One region of the Kitasatospora sp. NPDC094019 genome, then DNA from elsewhere that is predicted to be linked to it. Evidence: riboswitches for the same ligand, from Rfam matches in the RefSeq annotation. Region 1 holds a riboswitch; each other region holds the start of a gene.
What was found. Region 1 has a riboswitch for cyclic di-AMP ahead of ACIQ9P_RS17310 (transglycosylase family protein). Riboswitches for the same ligand answer to the same signal wherever they lie in the genome.

Region 2: linked by a shared signal. The riboswitch ahead of ACIQ9P_RS18250 (family 16 glycosylhydrolase) and the one ahead of ACIQ9P_RS17310 (transglycosylase family protein) in region 1 are both predicted to bind cyclic di-AMP.
Region 3: linked by a shared signal. The riboswitch ahead of ACIQ9P_RS29470 (peptidoglycan DD-metalloendopeptidase family protein) and the one ahead of ACIQ9P_RS17310 (transglycosylase family protein) in region 1 are both predicted to bind cyclic di-AMP.
Region 4: linked by a shared signal. The riboswitch ahead of ACIQ9P_RS02230 (NlpC/P60 family protein) and the one ahead of ACIQ9P_RS17310 (transglycosylase family protein) in region 1 are both predicted to bind cyclic di-AMP.

The regions. Positions count from the first base shown of each region.
Region 1 covers NZ_JBIWIF010000007.1:16,479-20,525, forward strand. The annotation lists gene ACIQ9P_RS17305 (hypothetical protein) at 1-1,528, opposite strand, end outside; cyclic di-AMP (ydaO/yuaA leader) riboswitch at 1,796-1,961, shown strand; gene ACIQ9P_RS17310 (transglycosylase family protein) at 1,948-3,225, shown strand; gene ACIQ9P_RS17315 (hypothetical protein) at 3,407-3,607, shown strand; gene ACIQ9P_RS17320 (LacI family DNA-binding transcriptional regulator) at 3,730-4,047, opposite strand, start outside.
Region 2 covers NZ_JBIWIF010000007.1:238,168-242,214, reverse strand. The annotation lists gene ACIQ9P_RS18265 (TetR/AcrR family transcriptional regulator) at 1-172, shown strand, start outside; gene ACIQ9P_RS18260 (alpha/beta hydrolase) at 448-1,596, shown strand; gene ACIQ9P_RS18255 (MoaF-related domain-containing protein) at 1,669-1,998, opposite strand; cyclic di-AMP (ydaO/yuaA leader) riboswitch at 2,303-2,472, shown strand; gene ACIQ9P_RS18250 (family 16 glycosylhydrolase) at 2,476-3,741, shown strand; gene ACIQ9P_RS18245 (hypothetical protein) at 3,769-4,047, opposite strand, start outside.
Region 3 covers NZ_JBIWIF010000016.1:36,731-40,777, forward strand. The annotation lists gene purB (adenylosuccinate lyase) at 1-371, shown strand, start outside; gene ACIQ9P_RS29465 (MFS transporter) at 475-1,998, opposite strand; cyclic di-AMP (ydaO/yuaA leader) riboswitch at 2,310-2,473, shown strand; gene ACIQ9P_RS29470 (peptidoglycan DD-metalloendopeptidase family protein) at 2,477-3,496, shown strand; gene ACIQ9P_RS29475 (DUF2470 domain-containing protein) at 3,902-4,047, opposite strand, start outside.
Region 4 covers NZ_JBIWIF010000001.1:480,433-484,479, reverse strand. The annotation lists gene ACIQ9P_RS02235 (NlpC/P60 family protein) at 1-911, shown strand, start outside; cyclic di-AMP (ydaO/yuaA leader) riboswitch at 1,255-1,407, shown strand; gene ACIQ9P_RS02230 (NlpC/P60 family protein) at 1,418-2,584, shown strand; gene ACIQ9P_RS02225 (NlpC/P60 family protein) at 2,861-3,925, shown strand.

The DNA of each region.
Region 1 (4,047 bases):
TGGCACCCTGCACCCCGACGGCGACGCAGTCCAGGGCCTTGCCGCCGGTGCCCGCGCCGAGGTTGAAGCCGGTCAGCCGGTAGGCCCGGGGGTTGGGTTCGAGCAGGGTGCGGGAGGCGACGCAGGACTCGTAGACGATGTCGTCGGAGGGCTGCTGGGGAGTGCGGGTGTCCAGCGGACCGTCCCACCAGTAGGCGTCCTCCCAGGTCTCGTGACTGACGCAGCTGCGGAAGGTGATGCCGTGGCTGGCGTGCGGCACGAACGCGTGGCTGCCCGCGTCGCGGACGACCACGCCCTCGACCACGGTGCCCCGGGAGGCGTCGCCGAGCCGGTGGAAGTGCAGGCCGTACCGGCCGAGCACGGGCGCGGTGACGGGCGCCGTGCCCTCCGGGCCCCGCCAGGTCTCCTTGGTGTCGGCGCGCGGCCCGACCCAGCGCAGCGCGGCGTGCCGGACGTCGGCCCGGCGGGTGCTGGTGAGGTGGACGTGGGCGCGGCCCTTGGCGCTGCCCTCGACCCGGACGCTGCGGGTGAGGTTGAGCAGTTCGGCGCCGACGGTGACGCCCCCTCCGGCCGCGACCCTGGGATGCGGGTACCTGAGCGGGGTCTCCAGGGTGACGGTGGTTCCGCTGACGGACCGCACGGTGACGAGGTCGTAGGCGGCGGCGAAGCCGTCCTGATCGGGCGGGCCGGTCGGGGTGACGGCCAGTTCGTCGCCGGGGAGCCAGCCGGCGGGCGGGGCCGCGAGGTCGACGACGGTGTCGCCGGCCCTGAGCTCGCGCTCGGCGCGGACCCAGGCGGTCTTGGCCGCGCCGTCCAGCCGCAGGTAGCCGGCGCCGGTGACCCAGAGGCCGACGTCGGTGTCGACCACGGTCATGCCGTCACCCCGGAAGCGCTTCTCGTCGACGGCGGGGAAGCGGAGGGTGTGGACCCGGTCGCCGTCGGGGGCGAGGGCGAGGGAACCGCGGATCTCGACGTTGCCGGCGGCGGCGAGGGTGAGGGTGCGGTCGGTGGCGAAGGTGAGGCTGCCGCCCGGCTCGACCAGCAGCGAGCCGACCTCGGCGTCGGTGTCGAGCAGGACCTTGTCGGTGATCCGGACGGCGGCGCGCGGTCCGGGCGGACTGCCGCCCCAGCCGGTCCGGTCGGACCAGCGGCGGCCGCCCTGGTCGACGGTGGGCGCGGGGGCGGGCTGCTCGGGGGGTCCGGTGCCGGAGGCGGCGGAGTCCGGCGGGGCGGCGCCGTGGCCGCCGTCCCGGCCCATCGGGGCGGCCGCCCCGGACGGGGTGGGGCCGACGACGGCGGCCGGGGTGACCAGCCGGGTCTCACCGGTCAGCGAGCGGCGCAGGACCTCCTCCCCGCTGACCGCCGCGAAGGCGGTACCGACGGCCAGCCAGCGCAGTAGTACGCGACGGCTTACGGGAGTTCGGGGTGGTTCGGGCGTGATGTCCGCTCTGCGGTGCTTTGCCCTGCGGTGTGCTCCGCGTGGCCTGACGTCCGGACGGGCGGCGTCCGGCTCCTCGTCGATGCCCATCGGTGCGTAGCCCTCCCCCCGGGCGGCTGCGTCGGCGTCGGTGGGGTGCCGACGCTCTGAAGCATAGGCAGTTGCGTTGGCCATGACGGGCGTTGCCGGAAATCGGTCATTTCTGATCATGAAGGACAGCCGTTCAGCACGTCTTTCGTAAACTGTGACGGTCATCACACATGTTTGCGGTTTGAAGCCGGCTCTGCTTAACGTGCTCCCCGTTCGTGGCCACACGGACCCAGCCCGTCCGCGACGCCGAGTCCTGCCGTCGGGCGTGCTGGCAGTGCAATGCATCACGGCAGGAGCGGGGGAACCACAGGTAGTTCGCCCAGGACCGGTCCTCGGACCGGGCCCGGGCTAGGGGTGAAGCCGCGTCCACAGCGCGGCCGGGCTACTCCGGCCCGAATCCGACAGCTCACCTCGCAGGCGTGGGAGAGGACCCAGTCTTCATGCTGCCCACCAACGGCACCCGTCTGTCCGGCCGTACCCGCCGCGCGATCGCCGCCCTCGGCGTCGCGGGCATCGGCCTCACCGTCCCCTGCCTCACCGCCGGGACCGCCTCGGCCGCCTCCGTCGCCACCTGGGACAAGGTCGCCCAGTGCGAGAGCACCGGCAACTGGAGCATCAACACCGGCAACGGCTTCTACGGCGGACTCCAGTTCACCAACTCCACCTGGGCCGAGTTCGGCGGCACCTCCTTCGCCGCCCGCGCCGACCTCGCCAGCAAGGACCAGCAGATCGCGATCGCCGAGAAGGTGCTCGCCGTCCAGGGCCCCGGCGCCTGGCCGGTCTGCTCGGTCCAGGCCGGTCTGACCAAGGGCGGCGCCGCCCCCGCCGTGGACACCTCGGCCACCGCCGCGCCGACCGCCAAGACCCCCGCCCCGGCCGCCAAGCCGGCCGAGAAGCCCGCCGACCGCCAGCAGGCCGCCAAGCCCGCGAACCCGGCCCCGGCCGCCTCCGACGCCGCCCAGCGGCCCACCGGCGGCCAGGACTGGCAGAAGTGGCACCGCCAGGCGGGCCAGGACGCCTCCGCCGACTACACCGTGGTCGCCGGCGACTGGCTCTCCACCATCGCCGACAAGAACCACGTCCAGGGCGGCTGGGAGCGGCTGTACGAGCTCAACCGCGCCACCCTGGCCGAGGGCCCGCACAGCATCTACCCGGGCCAGCACCTGACCCTCGGCGACCGCGCCGAGGCGAAGGCCCCGGCCGCGGACAAGGCCGGCCAGGGCTTCGACTGGTTCAACCGCGGCAAGGGCCAGCAGAACGGCTCCGGCACCGCCGCCGAGCCCGCCGCCCAGCCCGCGGCGAAGGCCGAGACCCCGGCCCCCGCCCCGGCCGCCACCGGCAGCATGGCCGCCGCCGTCTCCTTCGCCCAGTCGAAGGTCGGTCAGGCGTACGTCTACGGCGGCACCGGCAACGGCGGCTGGGACTGCTCCGGCCTGACCCAGGCCGCGCTGCGCGCCGCGGGCGTCTCCGTCCCGCGCGTCGCCGCCGACCAGGCCGCCGCGTCCACCCACGTGTCGCTGGACTCGCTCAAGGCGGGCGACCTGCTGTTCTGGTCCAACAACGGCCAGGACTCCGGCGTCTACCACGTCGCGCTCTACGTCGGTGACGGCAAGTACGTCGAGGCCGCCAACCCGAGCTCGGGCGTGCGGGTCCAGACCGTCGCCAACTGGGCGCCGGACTTCGCCGGCCGGGTCTGATCCGATCGCACCGAGGCCCCCGGGGAGAGCCGTCGCTCCTCTCCCCGGGGGCCGAGGCATGCCCGCACGGCCGCTCTCCGGAGCCGGCCCACTCACGGGTCCGGACCCGGATCCGGACCGCCATGGTCAGAACGCGCCTCCGGCGGGCATGCTGCTGCCCTGCACCCGAGGAGGAGTCACCATGGCCCAGGTCACCGTCTCGCTCGACGCCAATCTCGCGATCGACGTGATGATGCTGTCCGGCACCAAGAACCCGCAGGACGCCGTCGAACTGATCCTCCGCGACTTCCTGGAGCGGGGCCGACGCACCGGGGCCCGTACCGGTGACGCCGCCGACGGTCACCGGACCGCCCAGGACCGGCCCACCGTCCAGGAAGGCTGAGCGGCAGGCACCGACCCGGCATCCGGGGGCGGGCCAGGACCGGCCCGCCGTCCGGGAGGGCCGGGCGCGAACACCGAGGGGCCCGGGAGCGGATCGTCGCTCCCGGGCCCCTCGTCCTGTCCTCAGCGCGCGCGTGCCCCGGTGGAACCGCGCATCACCAGCTCCGGCTGGAACGTGAACTCCCCGCGCTGGACGGCGTTCCCGCCGACCTCCTCCAGCAGGGCGTCCACGGCCGCGGTGGCCATCGCCTCCACCGGCTGGCGCACGGTGGTCAGCGGCGGCTCGGTGAAAGCTATCAGCGGCGAGTCGTCGAAACCGACCACCGAGACGTCCTGCGGCACCGCCAGGCCCCGCTGACGGACCGCCCGGATCGCGCCGAGCGCCATCATGTCGCTGCCGCAGACGATCGCCGTGCAGCCCTTGTCCAGCAGCGCCCCGGC
Region 2 (4,047 bases), 220 kb from region 1:
GCTGGAGATCCGGCTCGCCGCCGCTGCCGCCACCGCCGCGATCAGGGTCGCGCTGGAGCAGTGGGCGCGCTCCGGCGCGCCGGCCACCGGCCCCGGTTCGCCGCGCGAACTCGGTGTCCGCTGCGTGCGTGAACTCACCGCCGGCCTCGGCCTGTGGACCCGCGTCAACTGACTGAGCCCCGGTCACCCCTTCCGTCACCGGTGCCGCGGCGCGGGGACGGGCACCGCGCGCCGTCGCCCGCAGCACACTCCGGCCGCCCGCCTCTCCTCCTCCAGGCGGATGGCGTCACCGCTGGTCGGCGGGGGCGGCGGGCCCCGCGCGGCGGCTAGGCTGGGTGGTCGCGCCTCGGCGACGGCACCCCGCCGCGGACGGGGGAACCGGGGCGGCCCTCCCGGGTGTCCTTCCCCCGGGGGCGGGGGAGTACGAGGCGTGGGAGCAAATACGACATGGGTCTGACGAGCCACAAGGTGCTGGCACTGACCGTTCTGATCGCCGTGGCGGCGATGGCCGGGACGGTCTGGCTGTGGCCGAGACTGTCGAAGCGGAACTGGAAGGCCGTGCTCGGCCGGATCGGCGCCCTGCTCGCCACCCAGCTGTCCGTGCTCGCCGCGCTCGGCCTGGTCGCCAACAACTACTTCGCGTTCTACAGCAGCTGGGACGACCTGCTGGGCACCGGGGACAGCGGTCCGGTGGTCATCCACAACAAGGTGGACGCCTCCGGCCGGCTGCGGGTCGAGACCATCGGCCACGCCGAGGTGCAGGGCGGCGGGGCGCTCGGCCGCGACCGCGACAAGTCCGGCGAGATCCGCGAGGTCCGGATCGACGGCGCCACCACCCGCCTCTCCACCGAGGGGTACGTCTACCTGCCGCCGCAGTACTTCCAGCCCGGGAACGAGCAGAAGCAGTTCCCGGTCCTGGTCGTCAGCACCGGCTTCCCGGGCATCGCCAAGAACCTCGTCACCCGGCTCAACTACCCGGGCGCGGCGCTGAAGCTGCTCCAGGAGGGGCGGATGCAGCCCACGGTGCTGGTGCTGGTGACCCCCTCGCCCGCGCTGCCCCGGGACACCGAGTGCGAGGACATCCCGGGCGCCGCGCAGTCCGAGACGTACTTCACCAAGGACGTGCCCTCGGCGATCCAGGCGACCTACCGGGTCTCCGCCGACCCCCGGGCCTGGGCGTTCATGGGCAACTCCACCGGCGGGTACTGCGCCCTCAAGCTGGCGATGCGCCACCCCGAGGTGTTCCCGACCGCCGTCTCGCTCTCCGGCTACTACCAGGCGGCCGACGACCCGAGCACCGGCGACCTGTTCGGCGGCAGCGAACAGCGCCGCAACGAGGCCGACCTGATGTGGCGTCTCAAGAACCTGCCGCAGCCCGCGGTCTCGGTGCTGCTGGCCGGCACCCGGGAGGGCGACGGCAACTACCGGCGCGAGACCGAGGCGTTCGTGGCCGCCACGCGCAGCCCGATGAAGGTCTCCTACAGCATGCTGGAGACCGGCGGCCACAACTTCGAGACCTGGAGCAAGCTGCTCCCCTCCTCACTGGAGTGGATCTCCCAGCGGCTGACGGTCCCGGCCGCGAGCCCCTCGGCCTGATCGCACGGAAGCCCGGCCGGGCCCCATGGGCGACCGGCCGGGCTTCGCGGACCCGGGCGGGCTTCCGTGCGATCAGGCCACCTGCTCCAGGGTGCCGGTGTGCAGCTCGCCGACCCGGCCGCCCTCGCCCTCGTACGTCCAGAACGCGCGGACCGTCATCCGGGTCAGGTCCATGACGTGGCTCACGGTGATGCCGCTGACCTCGGTCCAGCTGACGAAGTAGAGCTGCGGGCCGACCTCGGCGACGTGCAGGGAGACGTCCTCCCACTGGCCCGCCGACTCGCCGAGGCCCTCCCAGCGCAGCCGCTTGCCGTCGGCCGAGTACGCGTTGCGGAAGGCCGCGCCGTTGTCGACCCGGAACAGGAAGGTACGGCCGGCGAAGGCGGGCAGGGACGCGGTCATGGTGGGGCGGGTCTCCTCGTCTCTGGACGTGCTGTCGTGGTGCTCGCTGCGACCCGGACGGGTCCGGGCGCGGATGGATCTCCAACCTATCCGACGCCCCCGCCTCCGTGGCGCGATTTCCCCGCCGGACCCGCCACCCCGGCCACCCGGACCCGCCGCCCGGGGGCGCGGGGCGGCGGTGTGAGCTGCGTGACAACCGCCCCGGGAAGGTTGTCCGTGCGCGGACGGCCTGCCTAGCCTGCAGGTGCTTCCGCCACAGCGGAGCCCCGCCGCCGGGACGCCGAGTCCCGTCCACCCGCCGGCCGGCAGTCGAGCACCACAGCGGACGGGAGCGGGGGACCCAGGTCAGTGCCCGGCCGTGCGCGCATCCGTGCGCGTGTGTGCCGCGGCTAGGGGTGAAGCCGCTCTCCGGACGGCCGGGCAACCTCAGCCCGAACCCGACAGCTCACCTCGCAGGCGTCGCAGAGGACCACTGCCATGCCCACTGCCTCCCCGCAGCCCCCTCGGCCTGCCCGGAACCCGGGCCTCCGCGCCCGGCGTCCGGCCGCCCGCCACGCCCGTCCCTCCCACCGGGGTCGCACCGCCGCCCTCGCCGCCGCCGGGGCGCTCGCCGTCACCGGTGCCGGACTGCTCGGCCTCCCCGCCGTGACCGGTGCCCAGGCCGCCGCCCTGCCGACCGTCACCCAGGACAAGCTCGGCCCGGCCACCATGGTCGCCGGCAAGGCCGCGGCGGCCTCGCTCACGCTGCACTCCTCGTCCTGCTTCACCGCGAGGACGGTCGGCGTCGGCGTCCGGGACGCGGCCGGGCGCAACCTCGACTTCCCCGGCAGCAGGAGCAACGTCCAGGTCTGCCCCGGCGGCCTGTCGATCACCACCGGTACCCGAACGCTGGCGGCCGGCACCTACACCCAGTTCGGCTTCTGGCAGGACAGTGGCGGCGGCTGGCACAACCTGCCCTCCCGCCAGCTCGTCGTCTCCGCCACCACACCGACCCCCACTCCCACGCCGACCCCCACGCCGACCCCGACCACCCCCAGCACGGGTGCCCCGGTCGCGGGCAAGAAGCTCACCTGGTCGGACGACTTCGACAGCCTCGCCCTCGGCTCCCGCTGGACCGCCGACCGGAGCAGCTCCTACCACTACGGCGACCACAACCCGAACGACAACAAGCTCGACTGGCTGAACAAGAACAACGTCGCCGTCTCCGGCGGCGTCGCCACCTTCACCGCCAGGCCGAGCGCGCACACGCTGGAGAACGGCAAGCAGGCATGGGACACCGGGCTGCTCACCACCGAGTACTCCGGTGAGGGCTTCAAGGTGAAGACCGGCGACTACATCGAGACCCGGGTCAAGCTCCCGGCCGGCACCGGCGCCTGGCCGGCGCTGTGGACGTGGAACAGCACCAGCGGTACCCACGGGGAGATCGACTCCTTCGAGTACCACAGCGACAACCCGAACCTGCTGGAGCTGACCAACCACATCAACCCGGGCCACCTGTACGTCACCGACGCCAAGGCGATCGCGAAGGACGGCTGGGTCACCGTCGGCACCCACTACGGTGCCACCTCGGTCGACTGGTACATCAACGGCACCAAGGTGTTCTCGGACGGCAAGGGCGTCGGCGCCGGCTGGACGGCGTACCCGATCCTCAACCTGTCCCTGAGCGCGGGGAACTACCACCCCGCGCCCTCGGGCACCACGCCGATCACCTTCGCGGCGGACTACGTCCGGGTGTACCGCTAGAAGCAGCCACCGGTCCGGGGCCGACGGTCAGACGATCGGCCTCGGACCGGTGGTCTCGACGACCTCGATCGCGAACGGCTGCCGGTTGTTCGCCTCGTTCCGGTCGTCGTCGCCGCGCACCGCGACGTAGCCGCCCGTCAGCTCGCCGAGCGGGACGTCGCCGGAGAGCCGCAGCGGGATCAGCGCCGTCGCGCTGCGGAACTTCGGCAGACCGGCCGGGAAGGTACAGCGCACCCGGTGGCCGTTCTGGAACTCGTAGCAGTTCTCCGGGAAGAACGGCCCCTCGGCCGTCACCCCTTCGGGCAG
Region 3 (4,047 bases), on a different contig from region 1:
TCGGCGCCTTCCCTGCCGTGGTCGAGGCCGAGCTGGACCGCTACCTGCCGTTCCTGGCCACCACCAAGGTGCTGATGGGCGCGGTGCGCGCGGGCGTCGGCCGGGAGACCGGGCACGAGGTCATCAAGGAGCACGCCGTCGCCTCCGCGCTCGCCATGCGGGCCGGGGCCCGGGAGAACGAGCTGCTGGACCGGCTGGCGAACGACGACCGGATCCCGCTGGACCGGGCCGGGCTGGACGCGCTGCTGGCCGACCGGCTGTCCTTCACCGGTGCGGCCGGTGCCCAGGTCGCCGAGGTCGTCCGCCAGGTCGAGGCCGTCGCGGCCGCGTACCCGGAGGCCGCCAAGTACGCGCCGGGCGACATCCTCTGACGGTTGTCCGACCCCGGTTTCCGGGCCCCGTCGCCGTCGAGGCGGCGGGGCCCTCGGCGTGTCCGGAGTGAGGTCGGGTGCGGTCGGGTGCCGGCCCGGTCGCTCAGCCCTGGTCCGGCGCCGGGTTGCCCCGGTCCGGCGCCGGGTGGCCCGGGTCGAGGGGCGGGGCGTTGGTCCCGCAGGCGTAGCGGCAGTCCGGTTCGGCCACCGGACGGTGGTCCTCCGGGGCCAGGACGTTGCCGTGGACGGTGGCCAGGGCCGTGAGCCCGCCCGCCACGAGCAGCCCGGCGCAGATCAGCATCGCGGTGTGGAAGGCGGAGTCGACGGACTCCGGCACCTGGTAGGCGTCACCGCTCAGACCGGCCAGCGAGGGCAGCGCGGCGACCGCCAGCAGACCCGCTGCCCGGGCCGCGGCGTTGTTGACCCCGCTCGCGATGCCCGCGTGCCGCACCTCGACCGCCGCCAGCACGGTCGCCGTCAGCGGTGCGACCAGCAGCACCATCCCGCTCCCCATCACCGCGACGGCGGGCAGTACGTCCGTCCAGTAGGAGGCGTCGGGCCCGATCCGCAGCATCAGCAGCACGCCGACCGCGCACAGCAGCGGGCCCACGGTGAGCGGCAGCCGCGGGCCGATCCGCTTGCCGAGCCGGCCCGCCCGGGCGGAGAGCGCCAGCATGATCACGGTGATCGGCACCAGGGCGAGTCCGGAGACCAGCGGGGAGAAGCCGGAGACGATCTGCAGCTGGACGACCAGGAGGAAGAAGACCCCGCTGAACGCCGCGTACACGGCGAGGGTGACCAGGTTGACGGCGGTGAACAGCCGGGAGGAGAACAGGCCCAGCGGCAGCATCGGCTCCGGGGTGCGGCGCTCGACCACGACGAAGGCGGCGCCGAGCAGGAGCCCGGCCGTGCCGGTGACCCAGACCGCGGGGGAGAGGCCGCTCCCGGCGGCGGTCAGCGCGTAGGTGATCGAGCCGAGCGCCAGGGCGGCCAGCACCGCGCCGAGCACGTCGAAGCGACCGGTGGAGGTCTCGTCCCGGCTCTCCGGGACGTGTCGGGCGGTCACCAGGACCACCATCGCGGCCAGCGGCAGGTTCAGCAGGAAGATCCAGCGCCAGCCCGGGCCGTCCACCAGCCAGCCGCCGAGGAACGGGCCGACCGCCGCCGACACACCGCCGAAGCCGGACCAGAGGCCGACCGCCGCCGAGCGGTCGTCCGGATGGAACACCGCCTGGAGCATCGCCAGCGAGCCCGGGGTCAGCAGCGCCCCGCCGATGCCCTGAACGGCGCGGGCCGCGATCAGTACCTCGATGGTCGGCGCGGCGGCGCAGGCCGCGGACGCGGCGGCGAACCAGACCACGCCCAGGAGGAAGACCCGGCGCCGCCCGTACCGGTCGCCGAGCGCGCCGCCGAGCAGGATCAGGCCCGCCAGGGTGAGCAGATAGGCGTTGAGCGTCCATTGCAGGGCGTCGAGTCGGGCGCCCAGATCGGTGCCGATCCGGGGCAGTGCGACGTTCACGACGGTCCCGTCGAGCATCGCCATGCTGGAGCCGAGCACCGTCGCCAGAAGTACCCAGCGGCCCTGCGCGGTGCCCAGGCGCAGGGGGGCTGCATCGGTGGTGGTCACGGCCCATGGTGAGGCTCCCGGGGGTGACGTGACAAGGGTCACCGGGGGTGTGTCGGGGATGTCCGTTCCGTGAGTGATCGTGTGCGGACCGGTCACGACTTCGGCGGAGGGTGGCGGATCACGTGCGCGCAGTGAATGGATTGTGTGCGTACTGTGCATGCCTTTCATGCGGAGCGTCACGGTGTTCCGGACTTTGGTCCCGGAAAACGGAGATCGACATTGCTTCACCCGAACGGATGGGTTTTAGTTCAGCGACCGCCCGGCGTCAGCCCGGGTGGCCACCGGGTGGAACGCCTAGTCCTGCCGCTGCCCGGTGGTACGCAACGAACTCTGTACGGCAGGAGCGGGGGACCCACAGGTAAGTCGCCGGACCCGAATTGACGGTCCGGCTTGGGGTGAAGCCGCATTTCTCTGCGGCCGGGCAACTCCAGCCCGAACCCGACAGCTCACCTCGCAGGCGTCGGAGAGGACAGCTTCCATGCCCGCACAGGCACGTCGTATCGCCATGCCCCGCGCCGTCCGCATCGGTATCGCCACCGCCGTCACCGGCGCCGCTTTCGCCCTCCCGCTGGTGACCACCGTCACCGCCCAGGCGCACGAGGCCCCGGCCGCCGGCCACGCGCAGCGGAGCAGCACCTGGACCGGCGCCACCAGCGCCGATGCCACGCCGGCCGCCGCCGCTCCGGTCGCCGAGGCGGCCCCGGCCGCTCCCGCCGCCGAGGCCGCTCCGGTCGACTACAAGGTCGTCGGCGGGGACACCCTGTCGAAGATCGCCGACGCGAAGAACGTCGAGGGTGGCTGGAAGGCGCTGTTCGAGCACAACCGCTCGGTCATCGGCGCCGACCCCAACCTCATCTACCCGGGCCAGCAGCTCGCGCTCGGCGCCGAGGCCGCGAAGCCGGCCGCTCCGGCCGCGCCCGCCACCAAGGCGCAGACCTCGCAGGACTCGGTGAAGCCGGCCGCTCCGGCCGCCAAGCCCGCCAAGCCCGCTCCGGCCGTGAAGCCGGCGGCCCCGGCTGCCAAGCCCGCCGTTCAGGCCGTCGTCGCCCCGGTCGCGAAGCCGGCCACCCCGGCCCCGGCCGCCGCCACCTCGGGCTTCTTCGCCCCGCTGGCCAACCCGAAGCTCGGCACCGCCTACGGCGTGGCCGGCTCGATGTGGGCCTCCGGCCACCACACCGGCGCCGACTTCGTCGCCTCCACCGGCACCCCGCTGCGCGCTGTCGCGGCCGGCACCGTGGTGAAGGCCGGCAACGGCGGCGCGTACGGCAACGAGGTCGAGATCAAGCTCGCCGACGGCAAGTACGCCGAGTACGCGCACCTGTCCTCGATCGGCGTGTCCGTCGGTCAGACCGTCACCGCCGGCCAGCAGATCGGCCTCTCCGGTGCGACCGGCAACGTGACCGGCCCGCACCTGCACTTCGAGATCCGCACCGGCTCGGAGTACGGCTCGGACATCGACCCGATCGCCTACCTGCGGGCGCACGGCGTCGCGCTCTGACCTTCGGTCGGAGCATCTGCCACCGCTGGGTGCGGGGCGAAACGACCTCCCGGGATGGTCATGTCGGGTGACCGCTCGACCGGTGGTCGCCGCACCTCAGCGGATCGACGGGCGCGGGACACGCCCGTCCTGCCGACCGGCCCGGCCCGCGAGACTTCTCTCGCGGGCCGGGCCGGTCGTCGTCGTGTCCGGGGGCGGGGTTCCGGGTGTGAGCGGTTCGAGTGTTCGGCAACTCTCCGTCGGCGTGGGGCGGGGAGTTGATCGAGGGTCAGGACAGTTGGCGCGGTGCGGGCCGATGCGGGCCGATGCGGGCCGATGCGGGCCGATGCGGGCCGGTGCGGTGCGGTGCGGGTCTGTGCGGTGCGGCCGGTCCGGGCCGGTCCGGGCCGGCCCGGGGCGGCGGGTTCAGGACCGGTGGACGGCCGGCTCCTGCTCGGCGGCGGACAGCAGTTGGTGCACCCGGTGGCCGAACTCGTCCGCGTCGCGGGCGGGTTCGAGGAAGACCAGCCGGACGTCGCGGTGGCCGTGCGGGTGGTCCAGTCGGAGCACCA
Region 4 (4,047 bases), on a different contig from region 1:
ACGACGTCAAGGCGCAGATCGACCAGCTGAACGAGGAGGCCGAACAGGCCACCGAACGGTACAACGGCGCCAAGGAGCGGGCCGACCAGCTGCGCAAGCAGTCGGACCAGCTCCAGGACCAGGTCGCGCGCGGGCAGGAGCAGATGACCCAGCTCCAGTCGGGGCTGGCCGCGGTGGCGGGCGAGCAGTACCGCACCGGCGGCATCGACCCGTCCGTCCAGCTGATGCTGTCCTCCGACCCGTCCGGGTACCTGGACAAGGCTTCCAGCGTGCAGCAGGCCAGCTCCAGCCAGGCCGAGGCGCTCAAGGGGCTGCAGGACCAGCAGCGCCGGCTCGACCAGCAGAAGGCCGAGGCCGCGGCCGTGCTGGCCTCGCTGGACAGCACCACCAAGGACCTGAACCAGTCCAAGACCGAGGTCGGCAAGAAGCTCCGGGAGGCGCAGGAGCTGCTGAACTCGCTCAGCGCCGCCGACCGCGCGGCCGTCAAGGCGGCGCAGCAGCAGTCCGACCGCGCCTCGCGCGGCAGCGAGCGCACCGACCCGGCCAGCCTGCCCCAGGTCAGCGGTATGGCGGGGTCGGCGGTCGCCAACGCGATGAGCAAGCAGGGTTCCCCCTACGGCTGGGGCGACGTCGGCCCGAACACCTTCGACTGCTCCGGCCTGATGGTCTGGTCCTACGCCAAGGCGGGTGTCTCGCTGCCGCGTACCTCGCAGGCCCAGGCCAACTACGGTAGCCGGGTGCCGTCCCTCGCCGAGGCGCAGCCGGGCGATCTGATCATCTATCGCGCCGACCGCAGCCACGTCGGCATGTACATCGGCAACGGCATGGTCGTGCACGCGCCGCACACCGGTGACGTGGTGAAGGTGATGAAGGCCGACGCCATGCCGATCAACGCGATCCGCCGGGTCTGACGCTCCGCCACGACACTCCCGAGGGCTGTTTCCGGCCGTTGTGACCAGTGCCACCTCCGACCGGGGGTGGCACTGGGGTTTGAAGTGGGCGCTCGGCCGTTCGGGGGAAAATGATCAGCCCGATGTGGGGATGTGATCACGGTCGGTCATATTCACAAAGGAACTTGGGTATTCTTCTGACTTTTTTCTGACAAGGATTTGAACGGATCACGGATCTGTTACTAGGGTCGTGCTTCGAACCCCGCACAGTCGATCACTCAGCCTGGGTGGCGGTGGGGTTCACCGCCGAGTTCGCGAAGCAGCCGGGCGGGGCCTCAGGCGCCCGTCCGAACCAGACCCAGCAGTCGGGGGTCCGCTGGGGAGCGGAGCCGGGGAACCACGTTCCTCCGGGGTGAATCGGCGCCAGGTCGGCCGCTCGCGCGGACGGTGAGGCGTCGTAGGGCACGCTTCCGCCCGAACCCGTCAGCTCACCCGGTAGGCGGATGAGGAAGAAGGAGTCCGCCTTCGTGGCGTCCCATCGTCGTCCCAAGCCCGCCGGCCGCACCCGGGTCTCGATCATGACCGGTCTCGCCGCCGCTGCCGTCGCCCTCTCCGCGCAGTCCGGCGCCCACGCCGACCCCGCGCCGACCAAGGACCAGGTCAAGGAGCAGGTCGACCAGCTCAACGAGCAGGCCGAGGTCGCGACCGAGAAGTACAACGGCGCCCAGGCCAAGCAGCAGGAGCTGCAGAAGCAGGTCGCCGACCTGCAGGACAAGGTCGCCCGCCAGCAGGCCGTGGTGACGGAGGCCCAGGGCGGCCTCTCCGAGATCGCCGGCGAGCAGTACCGCACCGGCGGCATATCGCAGACCGTCCAGCTGATGCTGTCCGCCAGCCCGGACAACTTCCTCAGCCAGGCCGACGCCCTGAACCAGGCCGGTTCCACCCAGTCCGGCGCGCTGAAGGAGCTCCAGGAGCAGCAGCGCAGGCTCGACCAGGACCGCACCGAGACCCAGGCCAAGCTCGGCGAGCTGGAGTCCACCACCCAGCAGCTGAAGACCTCCAAGGACGAGGTCCAGGGCAAGCTGGCGAAGGCGCAGCAGCTGCTCAACACGCTCACCGAGCAGGAGCGCCAGGCCCTGCGCGCGGCCGAGGAGAAGGCCGCCGCCGAGGCCAAGGCCAAGGCGGACGCCGCGAAGGCCGAGGCCGCCAAGGTCGCCAAGGCGAAGGCCGACGCCGAGCGCGCCACCCGCGACACCACCCGCAGCGACCTGAGCGCGCCCGCCTCGGCGCCCGCGTCGGCGCCCGCCGCCGCGGCCAAGCCCGCCGCGCCCGCCGCCAACGGCTCGCGCGCCGCCGCCGCGATCGCCGCCGCCGAGAGCAAGCTCGGCTCCCCGTACGTCTACGGCGCCACCGGCCCGAACTCCTTCGACTGCTCCGGCCTCACCGGCTGGGCGTACGCCCAGGCGGGTGTGTCGCTGCCGCGGACCTCGCAGGAGCAGGCCAACGCCGGTACCCGGATCGGCTCGGACATCTCCCAGGCCCAGCCCGGCGACCTGGTGATCTTCTACGGCGACCGCCACCACGTCGGCATCTACGTCGGCGGCGGCCAGGTCATCCACGCCCCGAAGCCGGGCGCGTCGGTGCGCTACGAGTCGGCGTCCAACATGCCGGTCAACACCATCGTGCGCCTCTGACCCCAGGGTCCACAGGCTCCCGGCAGGCCCGGTCTCCCCCGAGGGGAGGCCGGGCCTGCGGTTTTCCCCCGGGGCGCCGCCCGGTCGTCGGCCGGTCCTCGGGAGCTGCGGGGAGCGAACCGTTCTGATGTCCGATCAGTGCCTGAATATTCGGATTCGGAGGGGTTTGGAAACGGTTGCCCTGACTCGCTAACGTCTGCCACCGGACGCCCGCTTCGACAGCCGACCGGTCCGGTGCGGCGGCGGGTCCCGGCCCAGGATCGGAGCCGACGTCGTATGACCGCGCACCGCCGTTCCCCGCTGTCAGGCGCACACACGCTCGCCCGGGCGCTGGTGCTCACCGCCGCGGCCACCACCGCGCTGGGCGTGGCGACCGGCGGTACCGCGCAGGCGGCTCCCGGCGCGCCCGACGCCCCGGCGAACCGCAAGGACGTCAAGGCCCAGGTGGAGCAGCTCTACGACGAGGCCGAGCAGGCTTCGGAGCGCTTCAACGCCGCCCAGGAGGCGCAGCAGCGGCTCCAGCACGAGACCGGCACGCTCCAGCAGCAGATCGCCCTCTCCCAGGACGAGCTCAACCAGCTGCGCGGCGACCTCGCCACCGTGGCCGGGGCGGAGTACCGGGGCGGCGGGATGGCGCAGACGGTCCAGCTGATGCTGTCCACCGACCCGGAGGGCTACCTCTCCCGGGCCCGCACCCTGGACCAGGCGGCCGAGCGGCAGAACGAGACCCTGCACGAGGTGCTGGGCCGTCAGCGGGTGCTCGACCAGCGCCGGGCCGAGGCGTCGGCCAAGCTCGCCGAACTGGAACAGACCCGCCGGACCCTGGCCGACGGCAAGCAGCAGATCCAGCAGCGGCTGGCCAGGGCGCAGCGGCTGCTCAACAGCCTGGGCGTGACCGAACGCGCCCGGCTCGCCGCCCAGGACGCCCGCGAGGCCGAGCAGCGCGCCACCCGGGGCACCGACCGGCTCGACCTCGGCACCACGCCACCCGCCTCGGAGCGCGGCGGCGCCGCGCTGGCCGCCGCGGTCCGGATGATCGGCTCGCCCTACGTCTACGGATCCACCGGGCCCAAGGCGTTCGACTGCTCCGGTCTGATGTACTACAGCTGGCGGCAGGCGGGAGTGACCCTGCCGCGCACCTCGCAGGCCCAGGCGTTCGCCGGGCGGCGGGTCGGCATCTCCGAAGCACGGCCGGGAGACCTGGTGATCTTCTACCGGGACATGCACCACGTCGGGATGTACGCCGGCGGCGGGGTGATCGTGCACGCCCCCTACCCGGGGGCCCGGGTGCGCTACGAGAGCGTCAACGCCATGCCGGTCGCGGGGGTGATCCGGCTCTGAGCCGCCCGGAACCCGCCGCCGGCCGACGCCCGTCCCGGCGCACCGCCCTGCTGCTCGCGGCCGGCGGCCTGGCCCAGCTCTCGCTGCCCGGGGCCGTCCCCGCGCGGCCCGCCGCGGCGGCC